Regions from separate parts of the Bacillus sp. ABR genome, predicted to be linked through region 2. Evidence: riboswitches for the same ligand, from Rfam matches in the RefSeq annotation. Region 2 holds a riboswitch; the other holds the start of a gene.
The links. A riboswitch is a leader RNA that binds a small molecule or an ion and turns the genes downstream of it on or off. The one in region 2 is predicted to bind lysine.
Positions count from the first base shown of each region.

Region 1: another riboswitch for lysine. It lies ahead of OIT90_RS08965 (aspartate kinase); the one in region 2 lies ahead of OIT90_RS03680 (amino acid permease).

Region 1 covers NZ_JAOYSL010000002.1:679,297-687,853, reverse strand. The annotation lists gene OIT90_RS09000 (TetR/AcrR family transcriptional regulator) at 1-363, shown strand, start outside; gene OIT90_RS08995 (enoyl-CoA hydratase) at 390-1,169, shown strand; gene OIT90_RS08990 (electron transfer flavoprotein subunit beta/FixA family protein) at 1,201-1,974, shown strand; gene OIT90_RS08985 (electron transfer flavoprotein subunit alpha/FixB family protein) at 2,018-2,995, shown strand; gene OIT90_RS08980 (alpha-N-arabinofuranosidase) at 3,071-4,549, shown strand; gene trxA (thioredoxin) at 4,796-5,110, shown strand; gene uvrC (excinuclease ABC subunit UvrC) at 5,250-7,022, shown strand; lysine riboswitch at 7,084-7,261, shown strand; gene OIT90_RS08965 (aspartate kinase) at 7,395-8,557, shown strand, end outside.
Region 2 covers NZ_JAOYSL010000001.1:739,921-748,477, reverse strand. The annotation lists gene OIT90_RS03695 (FecCD family ABC transporter permease) at 1-218, opposite strand, end outside; gene OIT90_RS03690 (FecCD family ABC transporter permease) at 219-1,271, opposite strand; gene OIT90_RS03685 (iron-hydroxamate ABC transporter substrate-binding protein) at 1,531-2,469, shown strand; gene OIT90_RS03680 (amino acid permease) at 2,505-3,911, opposite strand; lysine riboswitch at 4,103-4,281, opposite strand; gene sspJ (small acid-soluble spore protein SspJ) at 4,404-4,547, opposite strand; gene OIT90_RS03670 (MarR family winged helix-turn-helix transcriptional regulator) at 4,629-5,057, opposite strand; gene OIT90_RS03665 (metal-dependent hydrolase) at 5,229-5,714, shown strand; gene OIT90_RS03660 (LTA synthase family protein) at 5,838-7,688, shown strand; gene modA (molybdate ABC transporter substrate-binding protein) at 7,805-8,557, shown strand, end outside.

The DNA.
Region 1 (8,557 bases), on a different contig from region 2:
AAGAAGCCGTCTGCCAAAGAAAAGCTTCTACTGTTGATTGAGGAGCATTTTCGCATGCTGGCGCAAAATCATCATTTGGCTCTTGTGACACAGCTTGAACTCAGGCAGTCAAACCTTGAGCTGCGGCAAAAAATCAATGAAGTGCTAAAAGGGTATTTAAATATGCTCGAGTCAATTTTAACAGAAGGAAAGAAAACAGGAGAATTCAGACAAAATTTAGATGTCCGCTTAGCGAGACAAATGGTATTTGGGACGATTGATGAAACCGCAACAACATGGGTCATGAATGATCAAAAGTATGATCTGCCTGCACTCGCAGAAAATGTACATGATCTGCTGTTAAGCGGAATACATCAATCCTAAAGACAATGTGAAAAAGGATGATTGACATGGAAAAGATACTCAGCTTACATCATGAAGGACAGACAGCGCTCATCACGATTCAGAACCCACCTGCAAATGCCTTATCCTCTCAGCTGCTCACTGAGCTTAATGACATGTTCGATGAGCTGGAACAGAATGAAGAAGTAAGAGCGATTGTGATTCACGGAGAAGGCAGATTCTTCTCAGCAGGTGCTGATATTAAAGAATTTACCACTTTACAGGAAGAGTCTGATTATGCAAGCCTCGCAGATAGAGGACAGCAAGTTTTTGAACGGATTGAACAATGTCCAAAACCAGTCATTGCCTCGATTCACGGAGCAGCATTAGGCGGAGGCCTTGAGCTTGCCATGTCTTGTGATATCCGAATCGCAACAAAAGATGCGAAGCTTGGACTTCCAGAACTAAACCTCGGCATTATTCCAGGATTCGGTGGCACGCAGCGCCTCCCGCGCTACGTTGGTTCTGCTAAAGCGCTTGAAATGATGGGAACAGCTGAACCGATTACAGGTGAAGAAGCATTTGCCTGCGGACTTGTTACAAAGCTGGCAGAAACAGAGGAAGAAGCGCTCACAGCGGCCAAAACACTTGCGGGGAAATTTGCAGCGAAAAGCCCAAAATCACTTGAATATGTGCTTGATTTATTGAACGCAACAAAACTGTATTCGTATGACGGCGGAATGAAGCTGGAAGCCAAAAAGTTTGGTGAGGTTTTCCAATCAAATGACGCCAAAGAAGGCATCCAGGCCTTTATCGAAAAGCGCAAACCGAACTTTAAAGGGGAATAAGGGATAAGCACGACACAAGGGGGAGAAATAAATGAATATATTTGTTTTGATGAAGCGTACGTTTGACACGGAAGAGAAAATTTCTATTCAGTCTGGTGCAATTCAAGAAGATGGAGCAGAGTTCATTATTAATCCTTATGACGAGTATGCCATTGAAGAAGCCATTCAGCTTCGTGATGAGCACGGGGGAGAAGTGACCGTTGTGACAGTTGGCGGTGAAGATGCGGAGAAACAGCTTAGAACAGCGCTTGCAATGGGCTGTGACAGGGCCGTCTTATTAAACGTGGAAGATGATTTAGAAGAGTGGGACCAATATTCAGCTTCTACCATTCTTTATCACTATTTAAAAGACAAAGAAGCTTCCTTGATCTTAGCAGGGAATGTAGCAATTGACGGCGGCTCTGGACAGGTAGCTCCGCGTCTTGCTGAATTACTCGGCTTTTCATATGTGACAACGATAACAAGTATTCAAATTGACGGCGGCTCTGCATCGATTGAACGAGATGCAGAGGGTGATGTGGAAGTCATTTCTACCGAACTCCCGCTAGTCGTCACAGCTCAGCAAGGACTCAATGAGCCTCGCTATCCATCCTTACCAGGCATTATGAAGGCAAAGAAAAAGCCTTTAGAAGAATTGGAACTTGATGATTTAGATCTGGACGAAGACGATGTACCATATAAAATCAAAACAATTGAACGTTACTTACCGGAGAAAAAAGAGGGTGGCAAGGTGCTGAGCGGCGAGCTTCAGGATCAAGTCAAAGAACTGACAGATCTACTCAGAAATGAAGCAAAAGTCATCTAAACATCCACTTTACGATATCACGAGAACAAGGGGGAGCTTGAAGATGAGTAAAAAAGTTGTTGTACTTGGAGAAAGTCGTGACGGTAAATTAAGAAATGTGACATTTGAAGCCATTGCTGCCGCTCACAAAGTGGCAGATGGTGGTGAGGTCATTGGCGTGTTAATAGGGGATGACGTCAAAGGCCTAGCGGATGAACTGCTTTACTATGGAGCGGATCATGTCATGATTGTGGAGCATCCGCACCTTTCATATTATACGTCAGATGGTTTTGCGCAGGCGCTTCAAGCCATATTAGATCAGGTCGATCCAGATGCTGTGCTCTTTGGCCATACGTCTATTGGAAAAGACTTGTCACCGAAAATAGCCGCACGTCTCCAGACTGGCTTGATTTCAGATGCGATCGATGTAAGCGTTACCGGCGAACATCTTGTTTTCACTAGACCGATTTACTCTGGAAAAGCCTTCGAAAAAGTCATTTCCACAGACCGCCTGTTACTAGCGACCATCCGGCCAAACAACGTGGCGCCATTTGAGCGGGATACGTCACGAGGCGGAGAAGTCACACCAGTTTCAGTCGATATTCAAAACCTTCGGACGATCGTGAAGGAAGTCATTAAAAAAACGTCAGAAGGTGTAGATTTATCGGAAGCAAAGGTCATTGTTGCCGGAGGGCGCGGGGTTAAGAGCAAGGAAGGCTTTGAACCGCTGAATGAACTCGCTGAGACGCTCGGGGCAGCAGTCGGAGCCTCGCGCGGAGCTTGTGACGCTGACTATTGTGATTATGCCCTGCAAATTGGTCAAACGGGAAAAGTCGTCACACCCGACCTTTATATTGCATGCGGGATATCAGGAGCGATTCAGCATTTAGCGGGAATGTCTAACAGTAAAGTCATTGTAGCTATCAACAAAGACCCAGAAGCAGAAATCTTCAAAATCGCCGATTACGGAATCGTCGGTGACTTGTTTGAAGTGGTACCGCTTTTAAATGAAGAGTTAAAAAAGATGAATATCCACTCGTAACGCTCATACACTCAGAATGCTTAGGTATTCTGGGTTTTTTTGTATGTAATCAAGAAGAAAAGGAGCGGTTGACAAGTGAAGGGGACAGTAAAAGTCAATGACGTGATCGGACGCATTTCTAAACACATTTATGGGCACTTTCAAGAGCATTTAGGAAGAGGGATTTATGACGGGATTTGGGTAGGAAAAGACTCAGAGATTGACCATATTGACGGGATTCGTACCGATGTGCTGAAGGCGCTTCAAGCATTACATATTCCGGTGCTGAGGTGGCCGGGGGGCTGTTTCGCAGACGAGTATCACTGGGCAAATGGTGTAGGTGATCTCAGTGAACGAAAGCCGATGGTCAATACCCATTGGGGTGGTACAGTTGAATCCAATGCATTTGGTACGCATGAATTCATGGCATTGTGTGAGCTGCTTGAATGTGAGCCATACATTTGCGGCAATGTGGGAAGCGGGTCTGTTCAAGAATTAGCCGATTGGGTCGAATACATGACATTTCCAAAAGGGACACCTATGTCCGACTGGCGCATTCAAAATGGAAAACAAGAACCTTGGCAGCTGACCTATGTTGGTGTAGGCAATGAAAGCTGGGGCTGCGGCGGGAATATGACGCCTGAATACTATGCAGATTTATATAAACGCTATCAAACGTACGTAAGAGAATTTGCCGGGCAGCGTATTTATAAAATCGCCTGCGGCGCGAACTCTAATGACGTGAATTGGACGAAAGTATTGATGGAGCGGGCTGCACCGTGGATGGATGGGCTCAGTTTACATTATTACACTGTACCTGGTACATGGGAGAAGAAAGGGTCAGCGACTGAATTTGATGAGGATGAATGGTTTATCACGCTGAAAAAAGCCTATGAGATGGAACGGCTTGTCGAGGACCATGGAGAAATCATGGATCGTTATGACCCAGACAAGCGAATTGGGATGATTATTGATGAATGGGGGACATGGTATGACCCAGAGCCAGGGACAAATCCTGGGTTTTTATATCAGCAAAACACACTAAGAGATGCCCTTGTGTCCGCCCTCCATTTTCATATTTTTCATCGCCATTGCGAGCGGATTCATATGGCAAATATTGCTCAGACGGTCAATGTGTTGCAAGCGATGGTATTAACAAAGGACGAAAAGATGCTTCTGACGCCTACGTATCATGTGTTTCACATGTTTCAAGTGCATCAAGAGGAAGAAGCGCTTGAAGTGGAGTTCGTTTCACCGCCGTATGAACGGAGAGGTGAAAAAATTCCTCAGGTTAGTGTGTCAGCCTCGCGTTCATCAAGTAAGATGCATATTAGCTACTGTCACCTGAATCCGCATGAACAAAAAGAGGTATCCCTTGCCATTGAAGGGGTTGATGTACAAACGAAAGTCACTGGACGTGTGCTGACGGCTGATCGCATGAATGCGCATAATACATTTGATGATCCTCATTCTGTTCAGCCAAAAGACTTTCAGCAAATGACTGTAAATCCCGGGGAATTAACGGTAGAGCTGCCGCCAATGTCAGTGGTCATGATAACTGTCGACCTCACTTGATTGCATATTTCGATGTTTGGTGAGAAGAATGTTGGGGCATCATACATTGTAAATGAAGCGGAAAGGGTGTCATGTCATATGCTTAGAACCATTCTAATGATCATCGGTGCGATTGTTGTTATTGGTGCGATTATACGGTTTGTTTTTTAATTCATTTCCTAAAAAATGATTCGTAAGCATTTCATTCGCAAGTCACATTGGTAGATGCTATACTAAAAAGCATAATTTACATTGGAGGAATGAATAATGGCAATCGTAAAAGCTACTGACGCAACATTTTCACAAGAAACTGCAGAAGGTGTTGTTCTTGCAGACTTTTGGGCACCATGGTGTGGACCTTGTAAAATGATTGCTCCAGTTCTTGAAGAACTTGATCAAGAAATGGGCGACAAAATGAAAATTGTAAAAATTGATGTAGACGATAACCAAGAAACTGCTGGTAAATACGGCGTTATGAGTATCCCAACACTTCTTGTTTTAAAAGACGGTGAAGTTGTAGAAACTTCTGTTGGTTTCAAACCAAAAGAAGCACTTGCTGAACTTGTCAACAAACATCTATAAACCGATCTATGTCCAAGCGGCATAATCATTGAAGCGGTTCTCGTAAAGACGAGAGCCGCTTTTCTTTCAACATGGTATAAAACAAATGTTCGTGATACACTAGAAGGAGTGAAAGAGGAAAACAAGGACGGATGAAAATATGAACAAACTAATCAAAGAAAAACTGTCAGTCCTGCCGGATCAACCAGGCTGTTACTTAATGAAAGATAGACAAAATACGATCATTTACGTGGGAAAGGCAAAGGTTTTAAAAAACAGGGTGCGCTCTTATTTCACTGGATCACATGACGCCAAAACGCAGCGGCTTGTCAGTGAAATTGAAGACTTTGAATACATTGTCACCTCTTCTAATATCGAGGCGCTCATTTTAGAGCTGAATTTAATCAAAAAATATGACCCAAAATACAATGTCATGCTCAAGGATGACAAGACGTATCCATTTATAAAAATTACGAATGAACGCCACCCTAAGCTGATCGTCACCCGCAATGTAAAAAAGGACAAAGGGAAATATTTCGGTCCATACCCAAACGTACAAGCAGCACGAGAAACGAAAAAGCTGCTCGACCGCTTATATCCCCTGAGAAAATGCGCCACTCTTCCTGACCGTGTCTGCCTTTATTATCATCTTGGGCAATGTCTTGCACCATGTGTGTATGACATTTCCGAGGAAACGAATAAGCAGCTCGTGGACGAAATCACAAGGTTTCTAAACGGAGGACATCAGCAAATCAAAAAAGAACTGACCGAAAAGATGCAGGAAGCTGCTGAAAATTTAGAGTTTGAACGGGCAAAAGAACTGAGAGACCAAATCGCTTATATCGACTCAACGATGGAAAAACAGAAAATGACGATGAGTGATTTATCAGATCGAGATGTCTTTGCCTATGCCTATGATAAAGGCTGGATGTGTGTCCAAGTTTTCTTTATCAGACAGGGGAAATTGATTGAACGTGATGTCAGCCTGTTCCCTATGTATCAGGACCCTGAGGAAGAGTTCCTTACGTTTATGGGGCAATTTTATGAAAAGAACAACCATTTTCTGCCGAAGGAAATTTTGGTACCGGACAGTGTCGATCAAGAGATGATTGAGCAATTACTTGAGACAAACGTTCACCAGCCGAAAAAAGGAAAGAAAAAGGATTTACTTTTACTTGCCCATCAAAATGCCAAAATCGCCTTAAAAGAAAAGTTTTCGCTCATTGAGCGTGATGAAGAGCGGACAATTGGTGCGGTGAAGCAGCTTGGGGATGCGCTTAATATTTATATGCCGTACAGAATTGAGGCGTTTGATAACTCCAATATTCAAGGAGCAGACCCGGTTTCTGCCATGGTTGTCTTTCAGGACGGGAAGCCATATAAAAAGGAATACCGAAAATACAAAATTAAAACCGTCTCAGGACCAGATGATTATGCATCCATGCGTGAAGTCATTAGAAGACGATATACCCGCGTGTTAAAGGATGAACTGCCGCTGCCAGATTTAATTTTAATTGACGGAGGAAAAGGACAGATCAACGCAGCCATCGATGTGCTTGAAAATGAATTGAATCTGTCTGTCCCAGTCGCAGGTCTTGTAAAAGATGAAAAACACCGGACTTCAAATCTCATGATGGGAGATACACTTGAAATTGTTGCGCTGGAGCGAAATAGCCAGGCTTTTTACTTGTTGCAGCGCATTCAAGATGAAGTGCACCGGTTCGCCATTAGCTTTCACCGGCAGCTGCGCGGAAAAAATGCATTCCAGTCTATTTTAGACGATGTACCAGGTATCGGAGAGAAGCGTAAAAAGCAGCTCCTCAAACATTTTGGCTCTGTGAAAAAGATGAAAGAAGCCTCTATCCAAGAATTTCAGGAAGCGGGCATTCCGAAACAAACGGCCGAACTTTTAATGGAGGCATTAAAAAAATAGATTGTACTTTTCTAAAAAGTTTGTTAAGATGTGACTAATTTAATAAATGAACGTGTTGTTTGTTGAAGATAGAGGTGCGAACTTCAAGAGTAGGCCTTCAGAGATCGATGGGATCTAAGAAGGGGGCTGAAAGGGGAGCGTCGCCGAAGTGAATAAAATCCACTCATTTTATTCGCTGGCTGTACATTGAAGAAATGTAGGGCTGTCAAGAATTCATTTCTTGGAGGGCTATCTCATTGTTTGCATCGTTTAATGATGATTTTAAAGCAATGGGAGATTTGTTCTCTCATTGCTTTTTTATTTGCAGTGAGCGGACAGTCTCCAAAGCAGCCTCTTCTCTCACACGTGAACTTTTGAAAAAGGGTGGTAGACATGGGACTAATTGTACAAAAATTTGGCGGAACTTCCGTTGGGTCAACAGAAAAAATTCGCAATGCCGCAGAGAGAGTGATCGCTGAACGGGAGGCAGGACATGATGTGGTTGTGGTTGTATCAGCGATGGGTAAATCAACAGATGTTCTAGTAGACCTAGCGAAAGAACTTACAGACGATCCAAGCAAAAGAGAAATGGATATGCTGCTCGCAACTGGTGAACAGGTGACTATTTCATTATTAACGATGGCGCTCCAAGCAAGAGGCTATGATGCCATTTCCTTTACAGGCTGGCAGGCTGGTATGAAAACAGAGCATGTACACGGAAATGCAAGAATCGTGGACATTGATGAAGCAAGAATAAAAGAGGAATTAAGTGCGGGGAAAGTCGTTGTTGTGGCAGGCTTCCAAGGAATTGCAGATGACTTACATATCACAACACTTGGACGCGGAGGATCAGATACGACTGCTGTGGCACTGGCTGCCGCACTAAAAGCTGATAAATGTGATATTTACACAGATGTACCAGGAGTGTTTACGACAGATCCGCGTTATGTACCTTCCGCGCGGAAACTTGCAGGTATTTCATACGATGAGATGCTTGAGCTGGCTAATTTAGGAGCTGGGGTCCTTCATCCAAGAGCTGTTGAATTTGCAAAAAATTATCAAGTCCCGCTAGAAGTCCGTTCTAGTATTGAAAACGAATCGGGTACGTTAATTGAGGAGGAATCATCCATGGAACAAAATTTAGTCGTCAGAGGCATTGCGTTTGAAGATCAGATTACACGTGTGACAGTATGCGGGCTTTCAAGCGGTCTCACAACATTATCGACCATTTTTACAACGCTTGCGAAACAGAATATCAATGTTGATATCATCATTCAGTCTGTCACAAGCACCAATCAGACGTCGATCTCTTTCTCTGTGAAAACGGATGATTTGTCCAAAACAGTTGAAGTATTAGAAGAATATAAAGGGGCGCTTGGCTACGAGCAGATTGAGACAGAAAGCAAATTAGCGAAAGTATCCATTGTGGGATCTGGAATGGTCTCAAATCCAGGCGTAGCTGCTGAAATGTTCGCTGTGTTAGCGCAAAAAGACATTCAAGTGAAAATGGTCAGTACGTCTGAAATCAAAGTCTCAACAGTGGTCGGCCGTGATGA
Region 2 (8,557 bases):
ACAAGTAAAGCGATGACCATTCTTGGAAGTCGGAATTCGAATAATACGAGCTCATCCATCTCACTTCCGAATCCAAAAAGTGTTTTCAATGTATCCATCGGAGAGATCCGAATTTCTCCGGTATTTAAACTAATAAGGAACACAGCTACGATCGCGAAAAAGATCATGAGCATCGTTCGTTGATATTTCTTTTTCTTTGCTTGCTGCACCATTTCCATTTAGATTCCGCTCCTTTCACGTCTAGCTAAATATAAGAAGAAAGGAACGCCTATAATCGCCGTGATGGCACCGACTGGCGTTTCAAACGGAGCGTTGACCAGCCTCGCAGCAATGTCTGCATAAATTAACAAAGTGGCCCCTAAAATAGCGGAGCATGGGATAATCCAGCGGTAGTCCACTCCAACCAAGAATCGAGTGACATGAGGGATCACAAGCCCGATAAAACCAATAGAGCCCGCTACCGACACGGCAGCACCCGTTAAAAGAATAACAACCAATACGCCAAGCACCTTGACCGTTTTCGTATACTGTCCAAGTCCTTTCGCCAATTCTTCACCTAAGCTCAGAACCGTGATCGAACGGGCAAGGATCATTGCAATGATTAGTCCTGCAATGGCAACTGGAATGATGATATGAATGTTGCTCCAATTCACACCTGCCACTCCGCCAGCATACCAAAAGCTCATATCTTGAGCGACGTCAAAACGAATGGCAATGGCTGAAGAAATTGAGCTCAAAAGTGCTCCAACCGCTGTACCAGCTAGTGCGAGTTTAACCGGAGTCAGTCCCCCTTTTGACATAGTACCGACACCAAATACAATAGAGGCACCGAGTGCGGCTCCAACAAATGACCAAAGAATTAATGTGAAAGAAGATTGGCCAGGGAAAAATGCTAATGCAATGGCAATCGCAAATGCGGAGCCATTTGTCACACCCATAATCTCCGGTGACGCCAGCGCATTTCTTGTCATTCCTTGCATAATGGCACCTGATACGGCTAAAAAGGCACCGACGAGCGCGGCTCCAACTGTGCGCGGCAGCCTCAATTCCCGAATGATTTGATGTGAAGTTTCTTGTGGATCAAAATGAAAAACGGCTTCCCATACAGTCTGTAGATGAATGTTTGCCGCTCCTAATGATACCGATAAAAAAAGACCAAATGATAAAGCGATGATTCCTATGATGATAACAGCTGCTGTTCCAAAAGGCTTCGTGACAATATCGATCGTATCATCGCTGGCTGGCAGCTGTTTATTCGATTGTGAGCCCAAAACCAGTCTCTTCCTTTCCGTTCATGTTTATTCTTTATTAGTGATAATGATTATCAATCTCGAAGTCTAGTATATCACTTTCTTTTCTTTTTGAAATCATTGTTCTGATAAATTTCTTTATTTTCATCAAAAAACTGTGAGAATTTCATCATTTTTCTTTAGGCCTAAATTAGCCAATGCATTTTTGTTCCTATCATGTTACGATAAAAAATGAAATTGAGAATCATTATCAAGGAAAAATGAATAGGAGAGAACTTTTGTGAAAAAACGAACTGGATTTCTTTTGATTTCTTTATCGATTCTTATGATCTTTACAGCCGCTTGCGGCAGCACTTCAAATAAACAATCTGCAACGAAAAAGAATGACATGATGACATATCAGGATGCAAAAGGTGAAGTGAAGCTTCCGAAAAATCCGAAACGAATAGTGCTTCTTGCAGAAAGCTATTACGGGGACCTCGTCACACTCGGCAAAACGCCGGTTGCTACAACATCACCCATCTTTAAAAACCCTTTTTATAAAGGGAAAACAGATGGAGTGGAAAATCTCGGAAGGACCCCATCGGTCGAAAAAGTAGCCGCTTCGAAGCCAGATATGATTATTGCTTGGGGGGAAGATGAGAAGTTTGATCAATACAAAAAAATCGCCCCAACTGTAGCGGTAAAATACAATCAATATTCTTTCAAAGACCAGCTAAAAGAATTCGGTAAAATGACAGGTACACCAAAAAAAGCAACAGAATGGATCACAAAATGGGATACCAAAATTGCTGAGGTGAAACCAAAGGTAACCAAAGCTGTCGGCAGCAAGACGGTCTCGATCGTATCGCCATTTGATAAAGGCATTTATATCTTCGGAAACACCTTTGCCCGCGGGGGCGAAATCATTTATGACGAACTGAAATTAAAAGCACCGAAGGCGGTTAAAAAAGAAGCGATCGACAGCGGCGTCGGCTATGCGAATATTTCTCTTGAGAAGCTGCCAGAATTCGCAGGCGACTATATTTTCACAGGTCCATGGAGCGGCTCAAAAAGTAAAGGTGACCAAGTGTATCAAAGCAGCATTTGGACATCACTTCCTGCCGTCAAAAATAAACATGTATTCGAAATAGATCCAGTCGGTTTCTTCTTTAATGACCCAGTGTCACTAGAAGGTCAGCTAGAGTTTATTGTGGATCGATTGACATCTGCATCATAAAAAAACGTTTCTCCAGAAATGGAGAAACGTCTTCCTTATACCGTTCCTTTGGCAAATCCTTTTGACATGAATGGATAAAGCAAAATACCTACTAAGAATAGACCGATTCCAAGACCAAAGGTTTTCAAGTCGGCTGTTCCTGAAATAATGACCCAAGCTGAATACCCCATCGCAACAAGTGCAATGATGCCGTCTCTCGTTCGATTTCCTTTTTGAAGTTCATACGTGTCACCTTGCATAATGACCTTAAAGCTGTAGATGGAAGACACAATATACGGAATAAGATACGCAAGTGTCGCTGATGTAGTTAAAAAGGTAAAAGCTTCATTAATCGTACGTGACATCACAGAGAAGATAAACAGCTGTGACATAATATTTGTAACAGTCAAAGCGAAAGCAGGGCTTCCTTTTTTGTTTGTTTTTGCAAATACTGCTGGAAAATCACCAGCCTTTGCTGCTTGATACGGTACTTCTGAACCAAGTAAAATCCAGCCAAGCATCGAACCAAACAAGCAAATAATCGCCAGCAGAGCCATGACAATTCCGCCAGCTGGCCCAATAATAAGCTGAAGCACATCTACGAATGGTTTGTCAGAACCTTGCAATTGATCGTGCGGCAGAACGCCCATCGTAATCAATGTGATAATCATGTAGATCGAAAGTGCGATTAAAAGACCTGTAATCGTCGCACGTTTCACATCACGCTGTGAGGATGCTCTTCCTGATAAAATGACAGCTGATTCAATTCCAATAAATGCCCATAGTGTGGAAATAGCCGCATGATGAATTTGACCTCCAAGGCCAAGCACTCCTTCGCTGCCTGTTTCAACCGGGAAGTAGTAATGTTCAAATAATGCCGTTTGAAATGCAAATAATCCCGCAACAATAAAAAGGACGAATCCAAGCACCTTTGAAAAGGTCGTAATAAAATTCAATTTACTTGCAGCACTTAAGCTTGTAATTAAAATGGTATGTGTTCCCCATAGAAGAAGGGTACATACGATAAACGTCATGAGCTGACCAAGCGTGACCGCTTCTTTTCCAAAGGTAAAAACTTCAGTCTTCACTGTGAGAATAGGGAAAAAAGTCGTTAAATAACCAGCAAGGCTTGTAATAATTGCGACATTACTAATCCAGCTTGCCACCCAATATCCCCACACCATTGTAAATCCAGCTGCTTTCCCTTTTTTCGGATCTTTAAAAAGCGCCCTTGCATAACTTTGTGGTCCAGCCGTCAGCTGCGGCTTATGAATGGACAAATGCCCAAATACAAGCGCAATCATCAGCACACCGCCGCCTGTGACAAGCCATGCCATCGTCACACCTAAAGGACTTGCGTGCTGGGCAAGCGTACTTGGCAGCATAAAGATGCCTGAACCTACCATATTTCCGACGACAAAAGCCGTCAATAACCAAAAACCCCATTTTTTTGTCTGTTCCATTTCCGTACCTCCGTTTTATTCACTTTGGACCAGACCCGGCAGTATCTTCATTGATATATTTGTGAAGCAATGACTTGCATTCTTTATGTTCATAATGGATTACTTTTTAACAGCATACCCTTATTTTTGTGACTCAGAACATAAAAAAAAGCCTGAACAAAAGTCCATGCTTTTCAAAACATACACCTTGATCTCCGGATAGCCCTCCACGCTTCAAAGACGTGGCAGTCCTGCATTTATTCAATGCAGACCCAGCATAAAGAAAGTTGGAGCTCTCTCTACACTTCGGCGCTGATGCCTTTTTTCTCATGATCTACGATTCCATCTCTCCTATGAGTGACTCATCATCCGCGCAACCTCTACCTCACTGAGACATAGCGTGAGGATTTCTATTCATTTTTACTACACGAAGGTTATCAAACATTCTCACATCTGTCAAAGGGAAAAACATAGAAAAAAGGCAGAGAACTGTTTCTCTGCCCTATACCTTGCTTATTGATCGTTGTTTTTCTTCTTTTGTACAGCTTCCTGAAGCGGATCGCCTGCTAGCTCTTTACTTGCTTCCTCTAACAGCTGATCTACCTGCTGATGGTTTTTCTCACTTTTCGCTTTTTTATCCTTTTGGAAAAATGACATCGCTGTTTCCTCCCTTTTCATATAATGCGGTTGCCTGTTTAATTTGTGCTACAGCGCTCAGCATTATACAAGGGAAGAGGCTCAATCATCATGAAAGGTCTGCCTCATTTTTTGCAAGTACGACAGAAAGGTTTTTAAATCATCCTTTGTGAAGTCTGACATCATATGCTGAATCACCTTTCCGAAAAGACGAGTATGCTTTTCATAAATGGCCATCCCTTTTTCCGTGACTTCTAAACGGACAAGTGACGAATCGTCCTTGTCCCGTTCTCTTTGAATATAACCCTGCTCACATAATTTATTGAGTGCAATAGAGGCTGCACCAGGGTTTAAAGAGAGTCTTTGCTTCAGCTCTTCGGCATGTGATACTTTGCCTTGTATCAAAATAGAAAGAGCATATATCTGTGGGGGCGTGATGTCTTTCTCTAACTCAAGTAACTTGCGGTTTAATTTACGGCTGACTTCATAATGTACAAGAACAATTTCTTTTAAAATGTCTGCATTACCCATCCGAATCGCATCCTTATCGTTAGTATCAACATGACTTCCCCCTTATTATAGAATGTTTTTCCATTCAGCCAACCCTTTTGGCCTCTTTTTCTTTAGAAATAAGCCTTGCTGAATGAATCCACCCTTGATATAGTGAGTACTTGAACTAAAGATAGAACAGGAGTACGCATCATGACAGGAAAAACACACATCATGGGCGGAATTGCCGCCTCCACAGCCGTTGCCTACTATTATGGATTCGACCCAGTGACGATGGCTGCTGCTGGATCAGCAGGTGCTCTGATCCCTGATCTTTGCCATACAAAAAGTAAAATCGGCAGAAAATTCCCGCTGCTCTCGACACTGATCAGCAGTGTGTTCGGTCATCGCACATTTACACACAGTTTATTATTTTTGCTGATCATTTATTTTCTAGCAACAACATACATTCCAAATGACAGCCTAAGTATCGGTTTACTAGTCGGGATGGCAAGCCATCTCATTCTGGATGCAGGAACAGTGAATGGGATTAAATTTTTATTTCCGGCTTCCATTAAAGTGCGTCTTCCCTTCTATGTCAAAACAGGCAGCACAGGAGAACAAGTCGTACTAGCTGCTCTCACCGTCGTTACCTGCTATTACATCGCTGTCCTCTGCGGCATCTCCATCCCATTCTAATGAATCAGAAAGAGTTTTCCGAAAAACACAGGATATGAATTGATCATTCCTCATTTTTTTAGTAGGTTTAAGATAAGTGTTTTTGCCTTGCAGCTGAATACAGAATGGTGAGGAGCTACATAAATGAAAGCGTTTTTCAAAAATCACTGGTTTTTAGTGTACTCCATCCTCTTCATGTGGATGAAAACATACATCATTTATCAATTCGGATTTCACATACGAACGGCCAATCTGTTTCATGAATGGCTGCTTTTGATCAATCCACTTAGCTTTTTGCTCCCTTTGTTTGGGATTGCTCTTTTTTTAAATGAAACGAAACAAAAAGTATTTTTATTAACCGCAAATTTGATTTTGACGGCGATTCTCATATCGAATACGATCTTTTATGGATTTTATATTGATTTCATTACAATCCCTGTCTTATTCCAAGCGAAAAACATGGGAGATATGGGCAGCAGTATGACAGAGTTATTTCACCCGCTGTTTTTACTGATGCTCATTGATTTCGTGGTGCTGGCGTGGCTTTTAAAGCGCAAACCTTTACCGCCAAAAGCCTCCTTTAAAACGATCAAAACATATTATGCGGTGTGCTGTAGCTTTCTATTGTTTCATGTCAGTTCAGCCATGATGGATCACCCTCGCTTTCTGACAAGCTCTTATGATCGAGAAGTGATTGTACGAAACCTTGGGCTGTTCCAGTTCCACCTGTATGACGGCGCTGCCCAAACAGCGCGTATTGGACAAAAAGCCTTTGCAGATGAAGATACACTTTCAACCGTAGCAAACTACACAAAGGCTGATTACAGTGCACCAAACGAAGAGTACTTTGGACTTGCTAAAGGTAAGAACGTTGTGTTCATTTCACTCGAATCAACACAGCAATTTGTCGTTGATCAAAAGGTGAATGGACAATACATCACCCCCTTTTTAAATCAACTCGCTAAAAAGAGTTTTTATTTTGATGAATTTTATCAGCAGACTGAGCAAGGAAAGACATCGGATTCAGAGTTTATTGTCGCAAATTCCCTCTACCCATCTAGCAGCGGCGCTGTCTTTTTCACAGCGAGTGACAACGAATACGACACGTTATACAAGCAGTTGAAAAAAGAGAACTATCAATCCGTCCAATTTCATGCGAATAATAAAACGTTTTGGAATCGTGATGTGATGTATGAGTCGTTTGGGATTGACCGCTTTTATGATGTCGATTCGTATCAGGTCAATGAACAGAATTCAACTGGCTGGGGCTTAAAGGATATTGACTTCTTTGACCAATCCATTGATTATTTAAAAAAGTTGAAGGCGCCTTATTACAGCACGTTTATTACCTTGACCAATCACTTTCCATTTGAAATCGATCCAAAGGATCAATTGATTGATGAATATGATTCGTCCAGCGCCATTTTAAACCGCTATGTGACGACCGTCCGCTATCAGGATGAAGCCATTAAGACATTTTTTGACCGCATGAAAGAAGAAGGACTGTATGAAAATACAATGTTTGTCCTCATGGGGGATCACTATGGTATCTCCGAGGCACATCATCAGGCAATGGCAGAGCTGCTCAAAAAAGATGAAATCACACCGTTTGATGCTGTGAAATTGCAGCGGGTGCCCTTTTTAATTTACATTCCGGGGGTCACAGATCAAGCACCGCAGACAATTTCTGAAACAGCTGGGCAAATCGACGTGAAACCGACACTCCTGCACTTACTCGGTATTGAAACGAAGGATGCCATTCAATTTGGCAATGACTTATTTTCAAACGAACGGACGCCTTTTGCTGTTTTGAGAAACGGGAACTTTATTACAGATGATTATCTCTATACAAAGAACACCTGCTATGATCAAAAAACAAAAGAACCTGTTGAACAGGATGAGGTGTGTCAGCCTTATATCGAAAAAGCCAATAAAGAACTTTCCTTATCAGACAAAGTGATCAATGGGAATTTGCTGCGTTTTTATCAGCATTAAAAAGTCGCCATCTGGCGGCTTTTTCTTTTCTCTTTTTACTGAAAGCCTATGAATGGTCAAATAAGTTTGCTTATAATATAGGATACATATGATATTGAATAATAAGAGGTGTGAACATGAAGTATGCGTTCTTCCCCATCATCGCCATCTGCTTGCTCCTGAGCGGGTGTCAAACAGAGATGAAGTCATCGGATACAAGCAAAAAAACAGAGCTTGTCATTTCAGCAGCGGCAAGTCTTCAAGATGCACTAAAGGAAATCGAATCCGCCTTTAATGATGAGCATCCGAATGTGACATTAACAAATAATTTCGGGTCATCCGGCGCATTGAAGCAGCAAATCGCACAAGGGGCAAAAGCAGATCTCTTTTTCTCAGCAGCTGAAGCGCCCTTTGATGAGCTTGTGCAATCTGGAGATATCGATCAACATTTTATCAAGGATGCCATCCAAAATGAGCTTGTACTCATTGTGCCAAATGATCATTCTTCCTCTATTAAAAGCTTTCAAGACGCCCAGCACATAAAAGGGAAGATTGCTCTTGGCACACCAGAATCCGTTCCTGCTGGTACATACGGCAAAGAGATTTTCACAAAGCTGAACATCTGGGATCAAGTGAAAAAGAACGCTGTGTACGGCAAGGATGTGCGGCAAGTTTTAAGCTACGTAGAAACAGGAAATGTGGAGGCTGGTGTTGTGTATAAGACAGATGCCCTCGTTTCCAAAAAAGTAAAAATTGCGGATGAAGCCAATCAGGACATGCATTCCCCGATCATTTATCCAGTAGGAATCGTCAAAGGGACAGAACATGTAGAGGAAGCCAAGTCCTTTTTTCAATTTCTTCAATCAGAAACAGCCAAATCAATTTTTAAA